DNA from 3 places in the Kitasatospora sp. NPDC056800 genome. Region 3 is predicted to be linked to each of the others. Evidence: riboswitches for the same ligand, from Rfam matches in the RefSeq annotation. Region 3 holds a riboswitch; each other region holds the start of a gene.
What was found. A riboswitch is a leader RNA that binds a small molecule or an ion and turns the genes downstream of it on or off. The one in region 3 is predicted to bind cobalamin.
Positions count from the first base shown of each region.

Region 1: another riboswitch for cobalamin. It lies ahead of ACFRQN_RS03465 (ABC transporter substrate-binding protein); the one in region 3 lies ahead of ACFRQN_RS01425 (HoxN/HupN/NixA family nickel/cobalt transporter).
Region 2: another riboswitch for cobalamin. It lies ahead of ACFRQN_RS36610 (iron ABC transporter permease); the one in region 3 lies ahead of ACFRQN_RS01425 (HoxN/HupN/NixA family nickel/cobalt transporter).

Region 1 is NZ_JBHUAL010000008.1:33,714-40,848, reverse strand. Features, by position in the region: gene ACFRQN_RS03475 (ABC transporter ATP-binding protein) at 1-443, opposite strand, end outside; gene ACFRQN_RS03470 (iron ABC transporter permease) at 440-1,519, opposite strand; gene ACFRQN_RS03465 (ABC transporter substrate-binding protein) at 1,516-2,385, opposite strand; cobalamin riboswitch at 2,615-2,821, opposite strand; gene ACFRQN_RS03460 (shikimate dehydrogenase family protein) at 2,934-3,827, opposite strand; gene ACFRQN_RS03455 (3-dehydroquinate synthase family protein) at 3,829-4,893, opposite strand; gene ACFRQN_RS03450 (ROK family protein) at 4,960-5,865, opposite strand; gene ACFRQN_RS03445 (type II 3-dehydroquinate dehydratase) at 6,042-6,482, opposite strand; gene ACFRQN_RS03440 (DegT/DnrJ/EryC1/StrS family aminotransferase) at 6,645-7,135, shown strand, end outside.
Region 2 is NZ_JBHUAL010000257.1:4,993-12,127, forward strand. Features, by position in the region: gene ACFRQN_RS36580 (SigB/SigF/SigG family RNA polymerase sigma factor) at 1-561, opposite strand, end outside; gene ACFRQN_RS36585 (anti-sigma regulatory factor) at 742-1,152, opposite strand; gene ACFRQN_RS36590 (GNAT family N-acetyltransferase) at 1,341-1,817, opposite strand; gene ACFRQN_RS36595 (nuclear transport factor 2 family protein) at 1,828-2,211, opposite strand; gene ACFRQN_RS36600 (ABC transporter substrate-binding protein) at 2,302-3,294, opposite strand; gene ACFRQN_RS36605 (ABC transporter ATP-binding protein) at 3,311-4,114, opposite strand; gene ACFRQN_RS36610 (iron ABC transporter permease) at 4,111-5,190, opposite strand; cobalamin riboswitch at 5,313-5,438, opposite strand; gene sodN (superoxide dismutase, Ni) at 5,520-5,915, opposite strand; gene sodX (nickel-type superoxide dismutase maturation protease) at 6,192-6,554, shown strand; gene ACFRQN_RS36625 (CGNR zinc finger domain-containing protein) at 6,562-7,135, opposite strand, start outside.
Region 3 is NZ_JBHUAL010000003.1:61,372-68,506, forward strand. Features, by position in the region: gene ACFRQN_RS01410 (AAA family ATPase) at 1-1,740, shown strand, start outside; gene ACFRQN_RS01415 (hypothetical protein) at 1,785-3,458, opposite strand; gene ACFRQN_RS01420 (metalloregulator ArsR/SmtB family transcription factor) at 3,581-3,964, opposite strand; cobalamin riboswitch at 4,047-4,260, shown strand; gene ACFRQN_RS01425 (HoxN/HupN/NixA family nickel/cobalt transporter) at 4,291-5,406, shown strand; gene rpmG (50S ribosomal protein L33) at 5,473-5,637, opposite strand; gene rpmB (50S ribosomal protein L28) at 5,782-6,018, shown strand; gene rpsN (30S ribosomal protein S14) at 6,018-6,323, shown strand; gene ACFRQN_RS01445 (CobW family GTP-binding protein) at 6,329-7,135, shown strand, end outside.

The DNA of each region.
Region 1 (7,135 bases), on a different contig from region 3:
GTCGGCCAGGAGCGGTCGAGCAGGTGGCCGACGTCGGCTGCGGCGACGGCGTCGGCGACCACGGACCGCTCGTGGGCGTCGGCGGCGGAGTCCGTCGGCACGGGCCAGCGGCCGCGGTGCGGCGTGCGGCCGAGCTCGATGACCTGACGAACCGTCAGCGACAGCCGGGTGTCCGCCTGCTGTTCCATGAAGGCCACCCGTCGTGCCCGCCGGCGGGCCGTGAGGGCGTGGAGGTCCTCGCCGTCCAGGAGGACCCGGCCCGCGCTCGGCCGGGTCAGTCCGGCGACCGCGCGCAGCAGGGTGGTCTTCCCGGCGCCGTTGGGCCCGAGCAGGCCCGTGATCCGGCCGGGGCGGAAGGCGATCGAGACCGCGTCCAGCAGGGTGGCTCCGCCGATGCGGACACCGAGTCCCTCCGCGCGCAGCCCGACAGGCGTCGTCGTCACTGCGCCCTCCCGTCGGCCCGCCCCTGGCGCCACAGCAGCCAGGCGAAGAACGGCGCTCCGAGCCCGGCCGTGACGACGCCGACGGGGATCTCCCGGTCGGGGAGGACCGAGCGCGCCACGACGTCGCTGCCCACCAGGAGGGACGCGCCGACCAGCGCCGACACGGGCAGCAGGAGGGCGTGGCGCGGGCCGCAGACGAGACGGACCACGTGCGGGACGACTAGGCCGAGGAACCCGATGACGCCGGTGTTGGCGACCAGGCACGCGGTCACCAGCGCGGCGGTGGCGACGAGGACCCAGCGGGTGCGCTCGACGTGGACGCCGAGGGAGCGGGCGGCGGTCTCGCCGAAGGCGAAGGCGTCCAGGTCGCGGGCCGAGGAGGCCAGGACCGTGACACCGACCAGCGCGACCGCCAGCAGGAAGACGGCGGTGGGCCACCGCACGCCGGCGACCGAACCCAGCGTCCACTCCATGACCCCGCGCGCCGCGTCGCGGTCCCCGAGGACCATCACCACGAACGAGGTGTAGGCCCCGCACATCTGGCCGACCGCGATGCCGGCGAGCACGGTCCGGGCGGTGGGCAGCGACCGGGTTCGGGCGCCGGCCAGGGCCAGGACGACGGCGGCGGCGAGCAGGGCGCCGGCGAAGGCCGCCGTCGCCACCGCGCCGGTGCCCACGGCGCCGGTCACGCCGACGCCGAGGACGATCACGGTGACCGCGCCGGCGGCGGCTCCGTCCGAGATCCCGAGCAGGAAGGGATCGGCCAGGTCGTTCCCGGTCAGCGTCTGCAGCACCGCGCCGCAGACCGCGAGGCCGGCGCCGGTGGCGGCCGCTCCCAGCACCCGGGGCAGCCGCAGCTGCCAGACGATCTGGTCGTCCAGCAGCGTCACAGGCGGGTCGCCCAGCCCGAGACGGCGCGCCACGACCTCGATCACCGTTCCGACCGACTCGTGCTGCGAGCCCACGGCCAGGCCGAGGAGCAGGGTGCTCAGGAGCAGGGCCGCGGCGACGGCCAGGGCCGCCGTCGCGCGGCCCGGACCAGCGGGCCGCACGACGGGGTGGGGCGCGGTGGTCATGAAGCCGGGTGCAGTCGGCCCAGCCCGTCGGACACCCGGGCGGCACCGTCGGCGAGCAGCACGCCGGGGGTCGACTCGGAGAACGGCACCGTCACGAAGGCCTTGCGCTGCACGGCGGTGAGCTTGCTCAGGACCGGGTCGTTCTCCAGGTAGTCGATCTTGGACTGGGCGGTGTCCCAGTCGGCGTCCGCGACCACGATGGCGTCCGGGTCCGCCGCGACGACCTTCTCCCAGCTCACGTTCTGCCAGCTGCCGGGCAGGTCCCCGAAGACGTTGCGGGCGCCCACGGCGTCGAGCACGAGTTGGGGGCCGCCCTGGCCGGTGCCGACGTACGGCGTCTTGGTGTCCGAGTCGAACCACAGGACCTTCAGGCCCTTGCCCGCGGCCGTCGCCGTGAACTGCGCCAGCTGCTGCTCCTGCTGCCGCTGGATCGCGGCGGCCCGCTCCGGGACGCCGAAGACCTTGGCGACGTCGTTCAGCTCGCCCCACGCCGCCTGCCAGGTCGTCGGCGGCACCTGGTTCTTGTCCGAGCAGCCGAACGGGGACAGGTACGACGGGACGCCCTGGCCGCGCAGCTCCTCCCGGGTGCCCGCGACCTTGTCGGTGAACGCGGTGGAGTAGGAGGCGTACAGGAAGTCGGGACGGGCCGCGAGGAGGTTCTCCTTCGTCGGGTACTTCTTGGAGAGCACCGGGACGGAGTCGTAGGCGGCCTTCCACTTCTCCGGGACGGAGTCGTCGAGGTAGGCGGTACCGGCCATGCGGGACTGCAGGCCGAGGGCCAGGGCCACCTCGGTGGCACCCTGGTTGAGCGTCACCAGCCGCTCGGGCGGCGCGCCGACCGTCACGGTGGTCCCGCAGTTGTCCACGCTGACCGGCGCGGCACTTCCGGTCGCCCCGCCGGACGCGACGGGCGCGGGGGCGCCCGCGCACCCTCCGAGCACACCGACGAACAGCAGGGCCGTGACGGCCCGGCCGACACGTGTCGGACCTGTGGGACGTACGGGACGCATGGAGCGCGCGGAGCGCATGGAACGTATGGATCGGACCGGATGCGGGTACGGCTGACCGCTGGGCACGTGTTCTCCAAAACCCTCGTGGAACATGTCGCGCCGTGGCCGGTCTCCTGGCTTCCGCATCAACACGCCGCGACCGACCTTCCCGAGCGGCTCTCCCAGCCCGCCCAGTGGCCCTGACCGCTGGCGAAAGCCGGTCAGCGAGGGCCGCGGAACTCCGCGGCAACAGTGGCGAGGGCCGCACCGGACTCAGACCGGTTTCCCGAACACCACGGCGATGGCACGCTATCAGGCGTGGTCAGGTCGGTGGCGACCGGCTGGTGGGATGATCGTTTGGATCGTTCCCGGGGACGGGGGAGGGAACGGCCACGGGGGTCGGCCGGCTCCGGAGGGACGGGGGATCACCCCGGAAGGCGGAAGAAGGAGCGGTAGAGCGGCAGTTGCTCGGCGAGCATGTGGATGCCGGGGTGGGTGGCGAGGCCGAGGGCGGCGGCGGTGCGCAGCAGCGGGGTCTCGGCGGGCGTCATGATGATGTCGGCGACCAGCGCGCCGGGCACCAGTGGGGCCGGGTCGAAGGGGAGCGGGTCGGCCGGGTCCAGGCCCAGCGGGGTGGCGTTGACCGCGAGGTCGACGTCGGCGGGCGGGCACGGGGCGGCGGCCACGCGGCCGGGCCAGCGGGTGCCGAGCCGCTCCAGCAGGGCGTCCACCCGGCCCCGGTCGGGATCGGTGACGGTGAGTGCGGCGGCCCCTTCGGCGAGCAGGGCGGCGGCGATGGCGAGCCCCGCGCCCCCGGCGCCGGCCAGTGCCACCCGCAGCCCGGCCGGGTGGTGCCCGGCGGCGGCCAGGCCCCGGACGAACCCGGCGCCGTCGAAGTTGTCGCCGTACCAGCGGCCGTCCGGCTCGCGGCGCAGCGCGTTGGTGCTGCCCAACAGGGCGGCGGCGTCGCTGAGTTCGTCGGCGTGCCCGCACATCGCCAGCTTGTGCGGGACGGTGACCAGCAGCCCGTCCAGGTTGGCGACGGCCTTCAGCCCTCGGACGACCTCGTCCAGCCGGTCCGCCGGGGCGTGCACGGGGACGAGCACGGCGTCCACGCCGCTCGCCGCGAACAGCGGGTTGAGCAGGGCGGGCGCCTTGGCCTGTGCGACCGGGTCGCCGAGCACCGCGAACAGCCGGGTGCGGCCGGAGATCGGCGGGCGGGCGGCCGGCGCGTCGGGTGCGTCGGGTGCCGGTACGTCGGCGGCCGGTACGTCGGGGGTCGGCAGGTCGGGGGTCGGCAGGTCGGGGTGAAGGGACACCTCAGGCCTCCCCGGCGGCGGCGCGCGGCATGGCGTCCAGCGTGCGGGCGACCAGTGACTCGGGGACGTCGCTGACGAGTTCGGCGCCGCGCGGGCCGTCCAGGACGAAGGAGAGCCCGTCGACGGCCTTCTTGTCCAGCCGCATGAGGGCGATCAGCGCCCCGGTGCCGACCTCCGGCGGCAGCGCGGTCGGCAGCCCGTAGTGGGCGACCACCTCGTGGTGCTCGGCGACCCGCTCGGGGCCGATCCGGCCGAGCGCGCTCGCCAGCCGGCCGGCGAAGACCGTGCCGACGCCGACCGCCTCGCCGTGGCGCAGCCGGAAGTCGGTGGCGCGTTCCAGCGCGTGGCCCAGGGTGTGGCCGTAGTTGAGGATGTGCCGCAGCCCGGTGTCGCGCTCGTCGGCGGCCACCACTGCGGCCTTGCGGGCGACGCTCGCGGCGATCTGCTCGGGCAGCGGCAGGTGGCGGAGGTCCCCGGCGCCGATGAAGTGGCAGCGGGCGATCTCCCCGTAGCCGTTGACGCGTTCGCGCGGCGGGAGGGTGTCGAGGTAGTCGGTGTCGCAGAGCACGGCGGACGGCTGCCAGTACGCGCCCACCAGGTTCTTGCCCTCCGGGAGGTTCACCGCCGTCTTGCCGCCGACGCTCGCGTCGACCTGGGCCAGCAGCGAGGTGGGCAGGTGCACCACGGGCACTCCCCGGTGGTACAGCGCGGCGGCGAGCCCGACCGCGTCGGTGGTGGTGCCGCCGCCGCAGGAGACCACGGCGTCGGCCCGGCCGAGGCCGAACGCGGTGAAGCGGCTGCACAGTTCGGCCACCCAGGCGAGGGACTTGCCCTCCTCGCCGTCCTTCGCCTCCACCACCAGGGTGTCGAGGCCGGTGTCGGGCAGCCACTCGGCGGGCCGGGCGCTGACCACCGCGACCCGGCGGGCGCCGATCCCCGCGAGCACCCCGGCCAGCCGGTGGCGGGCGCCGGGGCCGATCAGCACCGGGTAGCCGCGCTCACCCAGCTCCACGTCGATGCGCCGCAGCCCGCCGTCCGTACGGACGAGGGTTTCTGTCGTGGTCAACTCGGCTCCCAGGGCTGGTCGGTGAGGTGGTGTGCGGTGCGGTGGGGTGCGGGCGCGGGCACGGCTTCAGGCCGCGGGCTGCAGCCGCGCCAGCGCGAGGGCGCCGTGCAGCGAGGACAGCCCGCCGAGCGCGGCCGGCCGGATCGCGGGGACCGGGCCGCCGGGGCGGGCCAGCGCGGCGGCGTGCGCCTCCACCCGCGCCGTGAAGCCGGGCAGCCCGTCGGCGAACCCGCCGCCCAGCACGGTCAGTTCGGGGTGGAACAGCTCGCCGAGCGAGACGGCCGCGGCCGCCAGCGCGGCGCAGGTCTCCTCGACGGCCTCCACCGCCCACGGCGCGCCCTCGGCCAGCCCGGACCGCAGCTCCGGGTACTCGACCGGCGCGCCGCGCAGCAGTTCCGCGCGCCGCAGGGTCGCCGGACCGGAGGCGGTGGCCTGCAGGCAGCCGCGCCGCCCGCAGTCGCAGACCGGGCCCCGGCGGTCGACGATCAGGTGCCCCGCCTCGCAGGAGCCGCGCCCCGGGCCCGGCAGCGGCGCGCCCCCGTGCACGACACCGCCGCCGACGCCCGTCCCGACACCCAGGTAGACCACGTGCCCGGACCCGGCGTGCACCGCCTCGGCGAGCGCGGCGAGGTCGCCGTCGTCCGCCCAGGCCAGGGCGGCGGCGGGGAAGAGCCGCCGCAGTGCCGGGACGAGGTCGAAGCCGCGCCAGTCGGGGCGGCCGGGCCAGGCGAGCACCCGGCCGTCCGGGCCGAGGGTCGCGGGCACGGCCACCCCGACCGCCGCGAAGTCGCCCTCCCAGCGCTCGCGCAGGTCGGCGACCGTGCCGGCCAGCGCCGTCCAGTCGGCGTAGGCGCCGGCCACCCGGGCGCCGGGCCAGCGCAGCACGGCCTCCTCGGTGCGGACCGGCCCGCCGGGCGGACCGTCCTCGGCGCGCAGCGCGACCTTGGTGCCGCCGATGTCGATGCCGAGCACGCCCCGGGCGGCCGTCGGGGCCTGAGTCGTGGGGGCCTGAGCTGTCGGGGCCTGCGGCGTTGGGCCCTGAGCCGCGGGGCCCTGAGCCGTCAGGGCCTGGGCCGCGGGACCCGGCGCCGCCGCGGCCCGCGTCGTCGTGGTGGTGCCCCCTGCCGGGGCGCCCGTCGCGAAGCCCATCAGGACGCCGGGACCTTCGCCAGCAGTGCCTGCGCGGCGAGCCGGTAGCCGAGCGCGCCGAGCCCGACGATCACGCCCGAGGCGATCGGCGCCAGTACCGACTCGTGCCGGAAGGACTCGCGCGCCCAGACGTTGGACAGGTGCACCTCGACGAACGGTCGCGGGTAGGCGGCGAGCGCGTCGCGCAGGCCCCAGCCGGCGATCATCAGCGCGCCCGGGTTCACGATCGCCCCGACGGAGCCGTCCCAGGCGTCCTGCACCGCCTCGATCAGCTGGCCCTCGGACTCGCGCTGGATGGAGACCACCTTCCAGCCCCGGCCGGCCACCTCGGCGGCGACCGCGGCCTCGATGTCGGCCAGGGTGTCGGTGCCGTAGACCTCCGGCTCGCGGCGGCCGAGAATCCCGAGATTGGGGCCGTTCAGCAATAGCAGTTCGCTCATATTCCGGTTATAGCAGCGAATTCCCCGGACGAACCCGGAGCGGGTTGCCGAACTGCAGGATAAGGGCTTTGTAGGGGGGTGCGTAGGGGAGGTGACGGGCCGGATTTCCTGGGTTAGCGTCCCGTTCCACGGTCCCCCCGACAGGAAAGGCTGCGCGGAATCATGAGTGCCCAAGGACGTCCGGCCCCGGAGTTCCCGGTCTGGCCCCAGTACGACGATGCCGAGCGCGAAGGACTGCTCAGGGCCCTGGAGCAGGGCCAGTGGTGGCGGATGGGCGGCAAGGAGGTCGACACCTTCGAGCAGGAGTTCGCCGAGTACCACGGCGCCGCCAAGGCGCTCGCCGTCACCAACGGCACCCACGCGCTGGAGATCGCCCTCCAGCTGCTCGGTGTCGGCCCGGGCACCGAGGTCATCGTGCCCGCGTTCACGTTCATCTCCTCCTCCCAGGCCGCCCAGCGGCTCGGCGCCACCGCGGTGCCGGTCGACATCGACCTCGACACCTACAACCTGAGCCCCGAGGCGGCCGCCGCCGCGATCACGCCGCGGACCCGGGCGATCATGCCCGTCCACATCGCCGGCCAGATCGCCGACCTGGACGCCCTCGACAAGCTCGCCGCCGACTCGGGCGTCTCGATCGTGCAGGACGCCGCGCA
Region 2 (7,135 bases), on a different contig from region 3:
CCCGACGATGGTCGGCGTCGCGTAGGTGGAGAACTCGACCCCGCGCTCGTGGTCGAAGCGGTCCACCGACTTGATCAGGCCGATGGTGGCGACCTGGGTCAGGTCGTCCAGCGGCTCGCCCCGGTTGCGGAAGCGCCGGGCCAGGTGCTCGACCAGCGGGATGTGCATCCGCACCAGCTGGTTGCGCAGCTCGACCCGCTCCGGGGAGCCCTCGGGCAGTGCGGACAGCCGGACGAACAGCGCGCGGGCGGCCTCCCGGTCCGGGGCGCCGGTGCGGTGCGAGCCCTGGGCGGGCAGGGCGACGTGCGGCTCGACCTCGGCCGTCGGCTCGGCCTCGACCGCCGGTTCCGTCCCGACGGCCGGGGCCGTCTCGTCCACCGGGTCCGGCGGGGGCGCGGAGGCAGGCGTCGGCTCGGACGTCGGCTCGGTGGGGTGGCTCATCCGCTGGGCGTCCTTCGGGTGCGCTTCGTCGTTGGCGGCGAGGCCGGGAACGCTCGCCTGGGTCGGTACGGCAGGTCCCGCCGTCGCGAGGCCGGTACGGTCCAGATCACTCACGGCCATTCCCCCGTTCCGTTCCGGGAGCACCGGGGCCGGTGGCCCCGGAATCGTCTCGTTGGTCGTACCGCGTGGGTGGCGGTACCGGGAGCCGTCCGTCGGTCCCCTGAGCGGGGGAGCGGCGGACGGCCCTTGCGCGGGTGCTGCTCGGTGCTGCTCGGTCGTGCGGTGCGGTCCGGCGCCCGACTAGTGGGAGGGGGACCCGCCGCGCTTCTTGTGCAGGCTGATCGTCACGGTCCTGTCCTCGGCGACCGAGGAGTCGACCTCGCCGGCCAGGGCGGAGAGCACCGTCCAGGCGAAGGTGTCCCGTTCGGGAGCCTTGCCGTCGGTGGTCGGGGCGGAGACGGTGACCTTCAACGAGTCGCCGACCAGCCGGAACTCGCAGGACAGTACGGAGCCGGGCACCGCCTGCTGGAGCAGGATGGCGCAGGCCTCGTCGACCGCGATCCGCAGGTCCTCGATCTCGTCGAGCGTGAAGTCCAACCGGGCCGCCAACCCGGCCGTCGCTGTTCGCAGGACGGAGAGGTAGGCCCCGGCTGCGGGCAGCCGGACCTCCACGAAGTCCTGAACGCCGAGATCGCCGTCGATCTGGGACACCCTTGCCTCCTGGGTGGCGCGCTGTGCTTTCTTGGTACCCCGCTTGTTACCGCTTGCTACCCCCGAAGGGGGCCCGGCGCCGCGGATCCGCCATCGCTCTGCCTTCCGCACCCCGGTTCGGGAGTTACTCATGGTAAGGCATTGCGACGCAGGGTGGCAGACCCTTTCCCCGGACTCCCGGGAGCCGTTCAGCGCTGCCCGGCGGCGGCCAGCGCCCCGTCGGAGAGCCGGTACACCGTCCACTCGTCCATCGGCACCGCGCCGATCGACTTGTAGAAGTCGATCGAGGGCTGGTTCCAGTCCAGGACCGACCACTCGACCCGGGAGTAGCCGCGCTCGACGGCGATCCGGGCGAGTTCCAGCAGCAGCGCCTTGCCGTGGCCGCCGCCGCGCGCCTCCGGGCGGACGTACAGGTCCTCCAGGTAGATCCCGTGGGTGCCGCGCCAGGTCGAGAAGTTGCGGAACCAGACCGCGAAGCCGACCGGTTCACCGGTGGCGTCGTCCTCGGCGATCAGCCCGAACAGGGCCGGGTTCTCGCCGAACAGGGCCTCGTGCAGCTGCTCCTCGGTGGCCTTCGCCTCGTGCAGGGCCTTCTCGTACTCCGCGAGTTCGCGGATCATGGCGTGGACGACGGGGACGTCGGTGGCGACGGCGGTGCGGATCATGTCCGTGAGCCTACTGCTCGGGACCGGTCTCGTCCCAGGCCTGGAGGGAGGTCTGGTCGATGATCCGGCCGTCCCGCAGACCGGCCATCGAGGACATCAGCACCCGGACGCCGTCCGGGTACCGGCAGGACTCCAGGAAGGCGACGTGGTCGCCCTGGACGACCACCTGTTCCAGTGTGTGGGTCATCTCGCGGCCGTAGACGTCGTCCAGCATGGCGCCGATCTCCTCCCGCCCGTGCATCACCAGGGGGTGGCTGGGCTGGGTCTTGCGGTCGACCATGCGCAGTTCGGCGTCCTCCGCGTAGAGCGCCAGGAGGGCCTCGGCGTCGCGGCGCTCGATGCCCTCGCGCAGTGCGCGGGTGTCGAAGGCGGCGGGGGCCGTCGTGGTGGTCATGATCTCGCTCCTCCGGTCGGGTTCCGTCGGCTCGTACCTTGAGCGTACGCCCGCGGCCGCCCGGACCCGGAGGAGCGGGATCCGGGCCGGTCAGGGGGCCGGCACGGTGCGCAGGTAGGCGGCCAGCGCGCTGATCGCGGCCGGGTTGCGCGGGCTCTCCACCAGGTCGACGTAGTCCATGACGAAGATCCGGCCGTTCCTGACCGCGGCGACGTCGGCCAGCGGCGGGAAGGACATCAGGAACTTTCGCTTCTCCTCGGCCTTCGGCGTCGCGTAGTCGTTGATCACGATCACCTCGGGGTCGCGCTGCACCACGCTCTCCCAGCCGGCCGTGACCCAGCTGTCGGCGAGGTCGCCCATGATGTTGGTCCCGCCGGCCTTGGCGATGATCTCGTTGGCGGCGGCGAACTTCCCGGCGGTGTACGGCTTGTCCTGCCCGCTGTCGTACAGGAAGACGGACGGGTGGCGCTCGGCCGGCGGGACGGCGGCGATCCGCGCCTTGAAGTCCGCGATCAGCTGGTCGGAGCGGTCCTTGACGTCGAAGATCTCGCCGAGGTTGGCCAGGTCGGTGTAGAGCGCCTCCAGCGGGTCCATCACGCCGCGCTCGGTGCCCTTGCCGCTGCGGCAGGACTCGCTGAGCACGTACGAGTCGACGCCGAGCGCCCTGAAGGCCTGCGGGGTGACGCCGCTGCCCTCGTCGAAGCCGTAGTGCCAGCCGGCGAAGACCAGGTCGGCCTTGGCGTCCAGCGCGATCTCCTTGGTGAGGATCTTCTTGGAGAGCCAGGTGGTCTGCTGGTAGCCGTCCTTCCAGGCGACCTGGTCGATCTTCCCCTTGTCGTCGGGCATCACGTAGCCGGCCATCCGGTCGGCGAGGCCGAGCGAGAGCATCAGTTCGGTGATGTTGACGTCGTTGGTCACCACCCGGGCGGGCTTCTGCGCGAAGGTGAGCTTCTCCCCGCAGTTGTCCACCGTCACGGGGTAGTGGGCGGAGGCGGTGGCGGCCTCCTTCGGGGCGATCTCGGCGCCGCAGCCGACGAGTCCGAGGGCGAGCAGGGCGGTGGCGGCAACGGCCTTGGTGCGCACGGGAGTTCCTTGGGGGTCAGGGGAGGCGGTCGAAGAGCAGCTGGAGGGCGCCGGTCTCCGGGTGGCGCACCGGGGTGCCCCGGACGCCGAACACCTCGGCCAGCAGGGCGGGTCGGAGCACCTCGTCGGGCGGCCCGGAGGCGACGATCCGGCCGTCCCGCAGGACGTACAGCAGGTCGCAGTGGCCCGCCGCCAGGTTGAGGTCGTGCAGCGCGGTGAGCACCGTCGGACCGGCCTCGCGGGCGAGCACCAGCACCTCCAACTGGTGCGCGATGTCGAGGTGGTTGGTGGGTTCGTCCAGCACCAGCAGGCGCGGCTCCTGGACCAGCGCGCGGGCGAACAGCACCCGCTGCTTCTCGCCCCCGGACAGGCTCAGGAAGCCCCGCTCGGCGAGGTGCCCGGCCCGGACCTTGCGCAGCGCCTCGGCGCAGCGCCGCTCGTCCCCGTCGACTTGGGCGCCGAAGCCGCGGCGGTGCGGCAGCCGGCCCATGGCGACCACCTCGGCGACGGTGAAGTCGAACTCGGCGGAGTGCTCCTGGGTCAGCGCGGCCACCCGGCGGGCGCTCTCGCGGGCGGTGAGGGCGTGCAGGTCGTCGCCGGCCAGCCGGACCACGCCGCCGGCCGGCTTCAGCACCCGGTAGACGCAGCGCAGCAGGGTCGACTTGCCGCTGCCGTTGGGGCCTATCAGGCCGACCACCTGCCCGGCGGCGGCCGCCAGGCTCACCTCGTGGACCAGCCGGGTGCCGGCCAGCTCCACCGAGACGCCGTCGACGGCGAGGTCCTGGGCGTGCACCGGGGTCGGGTCGGTCGTCGCGGTCACCGGGCACCTCCGAAGGCCTGGCCGCGGCGGCGCATCATCACCAGGAAGGCGGGCACGCCGAGCACCGCGGTGAACACCCCGACGGGCAGTTCGGCGGGCGCCAGCAGGGTGCGCGAGGCGATGTCCACCCAGACCAGCAGCAGCGCCCCGGCGAGCGGCGCGACCACCAGCACCCGGCGGTGCCCGGCGCCGACCAGCATCCGCGCCAGGTGCGGCATCAGCAGCCCGACGAAGCCGATCGCCCCGCTGACCGCGACCACGGTGCCGGTGACGGCGGCGGTCACCACGAACAGCTCGCGGCGCAGCCGGTCCGGGTCCACGCCGAGCGAGGCGGAGGTCTCGTCGCCCATCGCGAGCGCGTCCAGCCGCCCGGCGGTGCAGGCCAGGTAGGCGAGCCCGGCCAGCACGGTGACGGCGGCGATCGGCACCTTGCCCCAGGTGGCGCCGCCGAGGCTGCCGAGCAGCCACATCATGACGTCCCGGGCGGCCTCGCCGCGGTCGGCGGCGAAGACCATCAGGGTGGTGGCGGCGGAGAAGCCGTAGGACAGCGCGGTGCCGGTGAGCACCAGCCGCAGCGGGGTGAGCCCGTACGCGGTGCGGGCCGCGACGTAGACCAGGGTCATGGCGGCCAGCGCGGAGCCGAAGGCGGAGGCGGAGATCGCCCACACCCCGAGCGAGGCGAAGGCGCCGAACAGCATCACGGCGTTGGCGCCGACGGCCGCGCCGGAGGAGATGCCGAGCACGAAGGGGTCCGCCAGCGCGTTGCGCACCAGGGCCTGGACGGCGACCCCGCAGGCGGCCAGCCCGGCGCCGACCACGGCGGCCAGCACGGTGCGCGGCAGCCGGATCTCCCAGACGATCGCGTACGCGGCCGCCTCGTCCGCGTCCAGCCGGCCGCCCGTCAGCCCGGCGCCCAGGAGCCGCAGCACCCGGGGCAGGCCGAGCCCGGAGGAGCCGAGGGCGACCCCGCAGACCAGGGAGAGCAGCAGGGCGGCGGCGAGGCCGGCGGCGAGCGGGACGACGGGTATTCGGCGAGCGGGCGGGCCGACTGCACGGTTGACGGGTGCGCGGTTCACGGGTGCGCCTTGCCTCGGGCCGGGAGCGCGCCGGGGCGGGCGCGGGCCGGGGGCGTGCCGGGGCGCCGTTCCCCTCGCAGTCCGCGGCGAGTTGTCGGGAGGTCGGCGGCCGAGGGCGATCGGGCTGGCGCGGCCGTACGGGCGGGTACGGGCCGTGCTCACCGTTGCGGGTCAGCGCCGGATTCGCACCGGACTTCCCCCTCGGACGCCCTGGCAGCATAACAGCCACTCAGGGCAGGCAACCCTTACCGGGCCGGGTCGGACGTGAACGCACGACCGCCCCCGTCCGGCGGTGCGGACGGGGGCGGTCGGGTGGCGACGCGTCAGGCTCAGGCCTGCTTGGTCTCCCAGAAGATCTTGTCGACCTGGGCGATCAGGTCGAGCAGGGCCTGGCCGGTGGCCGGGTCCGTGGACGCCTTGGCGGCCGAGGCGGCCTTCAGGGTGTCGTTGATCAGCTGGTGCAGCTGCGGGTACTTCTCGAAGTGCGGGGCCTTGAAGTAGTCGCTCCACAGCACCGAGATGTGGTGCTTGACGGCCTCGGCGCGCTGCTCCTTGATGATGACGGCGCGGGCGCGGAAGTGCGGGTCCTCGTTGGCCTGGTACTTCTCCTGGGTGGCCTTGACCGACTCGGCCTCCAGCTTGGCCTGCGCGGGGTCGTAGACGCCGCAGGGCAGGTCGCAGTGGGCGTGGACGGTGGCGCGCGGTGCAAACAGACGAGAGAACATGGGAGTCCTTCCTTAGATCGTCTTCCCGCGCCCGAGATTACCCTTCCGCCCTCCCGGTTTCGCGATCGGGCGGTGGGCCTAGGGCGAAAGACGGACCGGGAACCGGCGCAATCCGGACATCGGACGGACGGCGGTCCGTACGGCAGACTGGGGGCGCGAGCGGGGGCGGGAGGAGGAGTCGTGGCGCGGAGCACGCGAGCGGAGGGCGCCGGGGCGGGGGAGCGCGGCCCGGGCGGCGCGCTGCCGTTCGGGCTGGTCGACGTGGCGGGGCCGTCGATGGTCCCGACCCTGCGCGAGGGCGACCGGCTGCTGGTCCGCTACGGCGCGCCGATCCGGCCCGGCGCGGTGGTGGTCTTCCGGCACCCGTTCCAGCAGGACCTGCTGGTGGTGAAGCGGGCCGCCGAGCGCCGGGCCACGGGCTGGTGGCTGCTCTCCGACAATCGCCCGGTGGACAGCGACAGCCGCAGCTACGGCGCCGTCCCGGACGAGCTGGTGCTCGGCCGGGTGCTGCTGCGGCTGCGCCCGAGCCCGGTCTGGCTGGCGCCGGGGCGCCGGCTGGAGCGGCTGCTGCTCACCCCGCGGCTGGCCCGGGTGCCGGGCCTGGCCCGCCGGCTCGGCGCCTGGGTCGAGGAGGTCTAGCGGGCCGCTACGCCCGGGCCGCCGCCTCCGCCTCCAGGCGCTTGCGGGCCCGGTAGGCGGCCACGTTGGCGCGGGTCGCGCAGCGGTCCGAGCAGTAGCGGCGGGAGCGGTTGGTCGAGGTGTCCAGGTAGGCGTTGCGGCAGGGCGCGGCCTGGCAGATGCCGAGCCGGTCGGCGCCCAGCTCGGTGAGGTGGACGGCCAGGCCCATGCAGGCGACCGCGCTGAAGTGGGCGGTGGCGGTGGGGGAGTTGTCGGCCAGGTGCAGGTGCCAGCGCGGCCGCCCGGCGTCGTCCAGGTAGTCGTGCCCGGAGATCAGCGGGCTGACCGGGTACTCCATCAGCAGGCTGTTCAGCAGGTCGACGCCGCGGATCTCGTCCCCGCCGGCGGCGGCCTCGAAGACCCCGCGCAGCCGGGTCCGCACCGCCCGCAGCCGGGGCACGTCGGACTCGTCGGCGAGCGAGCGGGCCCGCGAGGAGTCGGAGAAGAGACCGCGCACCGCCTCCACGGAGGTCAGCGAGTCGGTGCCGCGCTCGGGCTCCTCGGTGTTCACCAGCCGGACGGCGAGATCGGCGTAGGCGGCG
Region 3 (7,135 bases):
AAGTTCACCGAGCGCCACCGGGAGCGCTTCCCCGGCGGGGACCTCTACGCCGACCTGAAGGCCTACCGGCACCAGGGCGGGGTGGACCTCCCCGGGCTGCTGGCCGGCTTCCTGCGCGCCCTGGGCGCCGAGCCCCCGGCCGTGGAGGCCGAGCGGTTCACGGCCTTCCGCACCGCCACCGCCGGGCGCCGGTGCCTGTTCTTCCTGGACAACGTCGAGCACGCCGCGGAGGTCCGGGCGCTGCTCCCCGCCTGCGGGCTGGTGGTGGTCGCGAGCCGGCGGCGGCTGCCCGCGCTGCGGATGGACGGCGCCGAGGTGCGCCGACTCGGGCCGCTGAGCGCGGCGGCGGGCGCCGAACTGGTGCGGGGCTGGGTGGGCTCCGGGCGGGGAACCGACGGGGAACTGGCCGAACTGGTCGAGCTGTGCGGCGGGTTGCCGCTCGCGCTGAACGCGGTCGGGAGCCAGCTGCTGGACCGGGACAGCCTGCCGGTCGGCCGGGTGGTGGCCGAACTGCACGACCGGGAGGGCAGGTTGGCGATGCTGGAGGACGAGGAGAGCGATCTCGGCGCGACGTACGACCTGGTCCACGAGCGGCTGTCGGCGCCGGGCCGGGCGCTCTACCAGCTGATCGGCGTGCACCCCGGCCCCTTCGTGTCCGCCGAACTGGCGCGGGCGGTCGGCGTCGAGCGCGCCGAGCAGGCGGTCAGGGAGCTGCGTGGCGTCCACGTGCTCGACGAGGTGGTGGACGACGACGGCGAGGACCGATTCCGGGCCCACGACGTGGTGCGGCTGCACGCCTACGGCCGGACGCGGGAGCTGCCCGACCGCGCCGGGCTCCTCGCCGGCGTCGTGGCGTACTTCCGGGGCCGTGCCTCGCTCGCCGACCGGACGATGGGCAGGGACCGGCTCCGGCTGCAGGACCCGAGCGGCGACGACCTGCCCGGCTTCGCCTCCGACGCCGCGGCCCTGGAGTGGCTGTACGCCGAACGCGCCGACTTCCGCGCGGTGGTGGAGGAGGCGGCCGCGCAGGGGTGGCACGGCGAGGTGTGGCGGCTCTGCGAGTCGCTCTGGCCGCTGTACCACGGCCGCAAGCTCTACGACGACTGGATCGCCACCCACCGGCTCGGCATCGAGTCGGCCCAGTGGGACAACCAGCCGGCCGCCGTGGTCAAGATGCGCAACCAGCTCGCCCGCGCCCACCAGGAGCGCAAGGAGTACCGGCTCGCCGCCGAGCAGCTGGCGCTCGCCACGGAGCTGGTCCCGCTGGTGACGAACCGCCGGGTGGTCGGGGTGCTCTACGAGACCGACGGCCTGCTCTGCCTGGCCGACGGCCGCCCGGGCGACGCGGTGGAGCGCTTCACCCTGGCCCTGGCGGAGAACCGGGGCGACGACCACGGCGAGATCGTCCAGAGCTACAACCTGGCGCAGGCGCTGATCGCCGACGGCCGTCCGGAGGAGGCGCTGACCCTGCTGGCCGAGGCCACCGCCCGGGCCGGGCGGACGCGGGACAACGACATGCTGATGAAGCTGCCGCTGGTCCGGGCCCGGGCCCACCGGGCCCTCGGGCAGCTGGACCTCGCCGTCGCCCACGCGGACGACTGCGCCCGGCGGGCCAAGGAGCGGAACCAGTACGCGAAGGAGGCGCAGGCCCACACCCTGCTCGTCACCCTCGCCGAGGAGCTGGACGACGCGGAGCTGGCGGAGCGCAGCCGCGAGCGGCTGCGGCAGCTGGCGGGCTGAGGGGCGGTCCGGGCCGAGGGGCGGTCCGTAGCGGGCGGGCGGGGTCAGGGCCCGGTACGGAAGGACACCCGGGTGCGGTCCCCGCCGGTGCGGACGGTGAGTCCGTGCTCGGGGAGGCCGGCCGGGTCGCCGCCGTCGGCGAGCCAGCAGGCCACGGCGGAGCCGAGCAGCAGCGGGTCGACGGCGGGGTCGGGGCGGCCCCAGTCCGGTTCGGCGCGGGCCTCCAGCAGTCGGCCGCCGTGCAGCCGGAGCAGGTGGCGGGCCGGGCCGAGGGCGGCCACCGCGACGGCGAGGCCGGGCAGTTCGGCGGCGGTGTCGGCGAGCCAGCGGGTGGCGGTGCGTTCGGCGTGCGCCTCGGTGCGGGCGATCACCTCGGCCGTGTAGCGCAGGGCGTCGCCCGGGTGCTCGTCGGTGAGGGCGTGGAAGCCGCGCGGGGTGTGGTCGTCCGGGTGGAAGGGGTAGCGCCGCAGGCTCACCTCGGTCCCCTCGGTGCTGCCCTCGACGTCGTACGCGGTGGGCCACTCGGCGGCCCCGGGGCAGGGGACGGGCCTGGGGTAGGGCGGCAGGGCCGGTTCGTCCCCGGGTTCGTCCAGGCCGTCCAGGAAGGAGTAGAGCAGCGGGCGCAGCAGCCGGGCGGATTCGCCGCGGTGGGCGAGCGAGCGGTCGGTGATCTCGCGCAGGCCGGCCGGGGCCTCGGCGAGGGCCCGTTCGAGCTGGGCGGCGAGGTCCCCGTCCGGGTCGAGGACGGGGGCGGCCTGGCCGAAGGCGTAGCTGGGGGAGCGCGGGTCGAGTTCGGCGGCGCCGGTGGCGACGAGCATGGTGCGGTGTTCCAGGGCGGCGCCGTAGACGGTGACCGAGCCGTGGTCGCCGATCACGCAGTCGGCGGCGACGAGCGCGGCCTGCCAGCCCTGGTGGGGCGGGATCAGGCGCAGGCCCATCCGGCGGGCGTCGTCGAGCAGCGCCCCGGGGGCGTGGCGGCTCCACACGTTGGGGTGCAGGACGACGGCCACCGTGTACTCGTCGGCGGGCAGTTGGCGGACGAGCCGCCGGGGCAGGTCGGGGTGGCGGCCGAATAACGAGTGCTCGCTCCAGGTGGAGCTGACGACGACGAGCCGTCGGCCGCCGACGGCGCCGAGCGCGGCGCGGTAGCCGTCCCGGGAGCGCCGGCTGGCGAGCATCCGGTCGAAGCACGGGTCGCCGACCACCCGGGCGACGTCCAGGGCCTCGGGGCAGGAGGTCCGCAGCCGGTCCAGCTGTTCGGGGTGGGAGAGCCCGAGGACGTCCACGAACACCCGCCCGCGGTGGGTGAGTTCGTTGCGGGACAGGCCGGCGGCGCTGACCGTGTCGCCGGTGGACTCGGTGACCAGGCGGTTGTAGCCGGCGCCGTGCGGCAGGACGACGAGGCGGGCGTCCAGGCGGTGCATGGAGGAGTGGACGGCGCAGGCGACGGCCAGGTCGAAGCGGTGGCGGACGGCGTCGTCCCAGTCCAGCACGGTGAAGCCGGACAGGCCGTGCAGGTAGTCGTCCAGGGCGCGGTCGGCGAAGACGGAACCGGGGTTGACGGTGAAGTACCACTCGATGCCGTGCGGGCTCAGCAGGGAGAGGACGTCCAGCACCCGGGTGGCCGAGGTGAGGGTGCGGGCGACCGCCAGCACGCGGGCCTTGACCGGGTCGGTGTTCCAGCGGTCGGCGGGCCAGGCATGGGGGTGGGACGGCACATCATGATCGTACTGGCCGGGGCCGTTCACGGCGCGCCTTCCCGAGCGGGAGTCAGCGGCCCGGGCGGGAGTCGGCGGACCGAGCGGGAGTCAGCAGGTCGGGCAGGCGTCGGCGGGAGGGGTCAGCCCACTGCCGCGCTGGGCTCGTGGTGCTCGGCGGCGGCGCACTCGTCGAGGAGGGGGCGCATGGCCTCGTCCACGAGCCGGTAGCGCACCACTCGTCCGTCCCGGTCGCCGGTGACCACGCCGGCCGTACGGAGCAGCCGCAGGGCCTGGGAGACGGCGGGGTCGCGCATGCCGGTGGCCACCGCGAGGTCGCTGACGGCGAGCGGGCCGGCCCGGTGGAGGGCGAGCAGCAGGGCGAGCCGTCCGGGGTCGGCGAGCAGGGAGAACCGCTCGGCCCAGGACCGGACGTGCGCGGGGTCGCCGATCGCGGCGATGGCCTCGCAGACCCGGTGCCCGTCGATGGTGCGGTGGCCCGCGCGGTCGGCCGGTACGAGATGCATGCGGACATTCTTGCAGGCGGTCGCCTGTGATCCTGGACACCTGCGCAGGTGCGCAGCCTTGCACGGGTCGGGGCGCGGCCCCTACGGTGTTCCCCGCCGTGGTGCTCGGGAAGACCGGTGACGGACCCTCAGGGGTCCCAGCCCGGAGCGGCCCTCGCCACTGTGATCGGGTCGTTCCTCCGCCCGCGGAGGAACGTCGTCCGTGCCCACGGAGCCACTGGGTGCCTCGCGCACCTGGGAAGGCGGGCACGGGTATCCCGTCAGCCAGGAGACCGGCCACGGCATCTCACGAGGTTTTCCACGAGGTGCTGGAGCGTGATCCGCAGATGACCCTGCCCGAAACCGTTGCCGCCGGCGCGAAGCCGGCCCCTTCCGTGCTGCCCAGCTTCAGATGGCGGCGCGAGGACACCGTCCGTACGGCCGGGCTGATGGCGGTGATCGTGGCCATGCACGTGGTGGCCTTCGGCACGCTGATCTTCCTGGTCGCGCCCGAGCGGTACGCGGTCGGTACCCAGGTCTTCGGGGTGGGCCTCGGCATCACCGCGTACACCCTCGGGATGCGGCACGCCTTCGACGCCGACCACATCGCGGTGATCGACAACACCACCCGCAAGCTGATGGCGGACGGCAAGCGGCCGGTCTCGGTGGGCTTCTGGTTCGCCCTCGGGCACTCCTCGATGGTGGTGCTGATGGCCGCCCTGGTGGCGGGCGGCGCGCAGCTGGCGAACACGCTGATGGACGACGAGTCGGCCACCCACAAGTGGCTGGGCGTGATCGGGACGACCACCTCCGGCGTGTTCCTCTACCTGATCGGCGCGCTCAACCTGGCGGCGCTGCTCGGCATCCTCAGGGTGTTCCGCTCGATGCGGGCCGGGAAGTTCGACGAGAAGGAGCTGGAGGCGCACCTCGACTCGCGCGGCTTCATGGCCCGGGTGCTGAACCGGGCGACCCGTTCGATCACCCGGCCGGGGCAGATGTTCCCGGTGGGCATGGTGCTGGGCCTGGGCTTCGACACCGCGACCGAGGTCACCCTGATGGTGATGGCCGGCTCGGGCGCGGCCTCCGGGCTGCCCTGGTACGCGATCGTCTGCCTGCCGCTGCTGTTCGCGGCAGGGATGAGCCTGTTCGACACCCTGGACGGGACGTTCATGAACTTCGCGTACCAGTGGGCCTTCGCCAACCCGGTCCGGAAGGTGTACTACAACCTGACCATCACGGGTCTGTCGATCGCGGTGGCCTTCATCATCGGCACCATCGAGCTGGTCGGGGTGCTGCACGAGAAGCTCGACCTGACCGACCCGGTCACCGGGTTCGTCGCGGACATCTCGCTGGACAACGTGGGCTACGCGATCGCCGGGCTGTTCGTGGTGGTCTGGGCGATCGCGATCGGGTACTGGAAGCTCGCCCGGGTCGAGCAGCGCTGGACGCCCGAGGGCTCCTGAGCCGAGCGGCCCGGCCACCCACGGCGCCTCCCCGAGTCCGGGGAGGCGCCGTTCGCGTGTCCGGGGTCAGCGCTCCTCGCGGAAGTCGACGTGCCGGCCCGCGGCCGGGTCGTACTTGCGCAGGACCATCCGGTCCGGGTCGTTGCGGCGGTTCTTGCGGGTCACGTACGTGAAGCCGGTGCCGGCGGTGGAGCGGAGCCTGATCACCGGGCGCAGTTCGCTGCGGGCCATGGGACGTCCTCCTGGGGTCTGGGGGTCGGGGTCTCGGGTTCCGGTCCGAGGGGTTGGCTCGAACCGTACATCGAAATGGAAGTCATTTTCATCTGGTGTAACGTGAGCCCGGTCCTGCCCATTCCCGGACGCCAGGGAGCACCCATGTCCGCCCGCTGCCAACTCACCGGCCGCCGGCCCGGCTTCGGCAACGCGATCTCGCACTCGCACCGCCGCACCGGCCGCCGCTTCGACCCCAACATCCAGCGCAAGCGCTACTGGCTGCCCGGCGAGGGCCGGTACGTCCGGCTGGCGCTGAGCGCCAAGGGCATCCGCACCGTCGACGCGATCGGCATCGAGGCCGCCGTCGCCCGCATCCGCGCCCGGGGGGAGAAGGTCTGATGGCCAAGCAGAGCAAGATCGCCAAGAACGAGCGGCGGCGCGCCGTCGTCGCCCGCTACGCCGAGCGCCGGGCCGAGCTCAAGCGGACCATCGCCCACCCCGGCACCGGCCCCGCCGAGCGCGCCGCCGCCCAGGCCGAGCTCGCCCGCCAGCCGCGCGACGCCAGCGCCACCCGGGTCCGCAACCGGGACGCCGTGGACGGCCGGCCCCGCGGCTACCTGCGGGCCTTCGGCCTCTCCCGGGTCAACCTGCGCGCCCACGCCCACGCCGGGCACCTGCCCGGTGTCCGCAAGGCGAGCTGGTGAGCGCCGTGGACGGGACCAGGCTGCCGGTGGTGGTCGTCGCCGGCCTGCACGCGGAGCAGCGCCGGGCCGCCGTCGAGGAACTGGCGGCGGCCGCGGTGGACGCCGTGGTCCTGCACCACGACCTGCGGGACGCCGCGCTCGGCACCGTCCGCTGCGAGCTGCGCGACGCCGCCGGGGCCTTCGACGCGGCCGACGTACCGCTGGCGAACGACTGCCCGTGCTGCGCCCTGCGCGAGGACCTGCTGCCCCGGCTGCTGGAGATCGCCGACGGCGGCCGGTACGGACTGGCGATCGTCGAACTGTGGGGCGGCAGCGACCCGCACCCCGCGGTCGAGGTGATCGCCGGGGGAGAGGTGGACGGGCGGCCGCTCGACGACGCCGTCGAACTGGCGGGCGTGGTCACCGCCGTCGACCCGGACCGGCTGGTCGGCGAGCTCTCCGTCCCCGACGACCTGGTGGAGCACGGCGAGCAGACCGCCTCGCGCGACGACCGGACCCGCGCCGAGGCGCTCGCCCACCAGATCGAGTACGCCGGCACGCTCGCCGTGCCGCGCGCCGCGGCGCACGCGCCGGGGCTCGCCCTCCTGCGCCAGCTGCACGCCACCGCCCGGACCGTCCGGCTCGGCACCGGCGCGCTCACCCGGGCCGCGCTCGGCGGCTTCGACGTGGCCGCCGCCCGCGACCGGGTCAACCCGGCGCTCGCGCTGCTGCCGCAGGAGCGGGACGAGGCGGGCGTCGCCACCCTGCTGTGGGAGCGCCGCCGACCGCTCCACCCCGAGCGGCTGCACCGGGCGCTGGAACTGCTCGTCCCG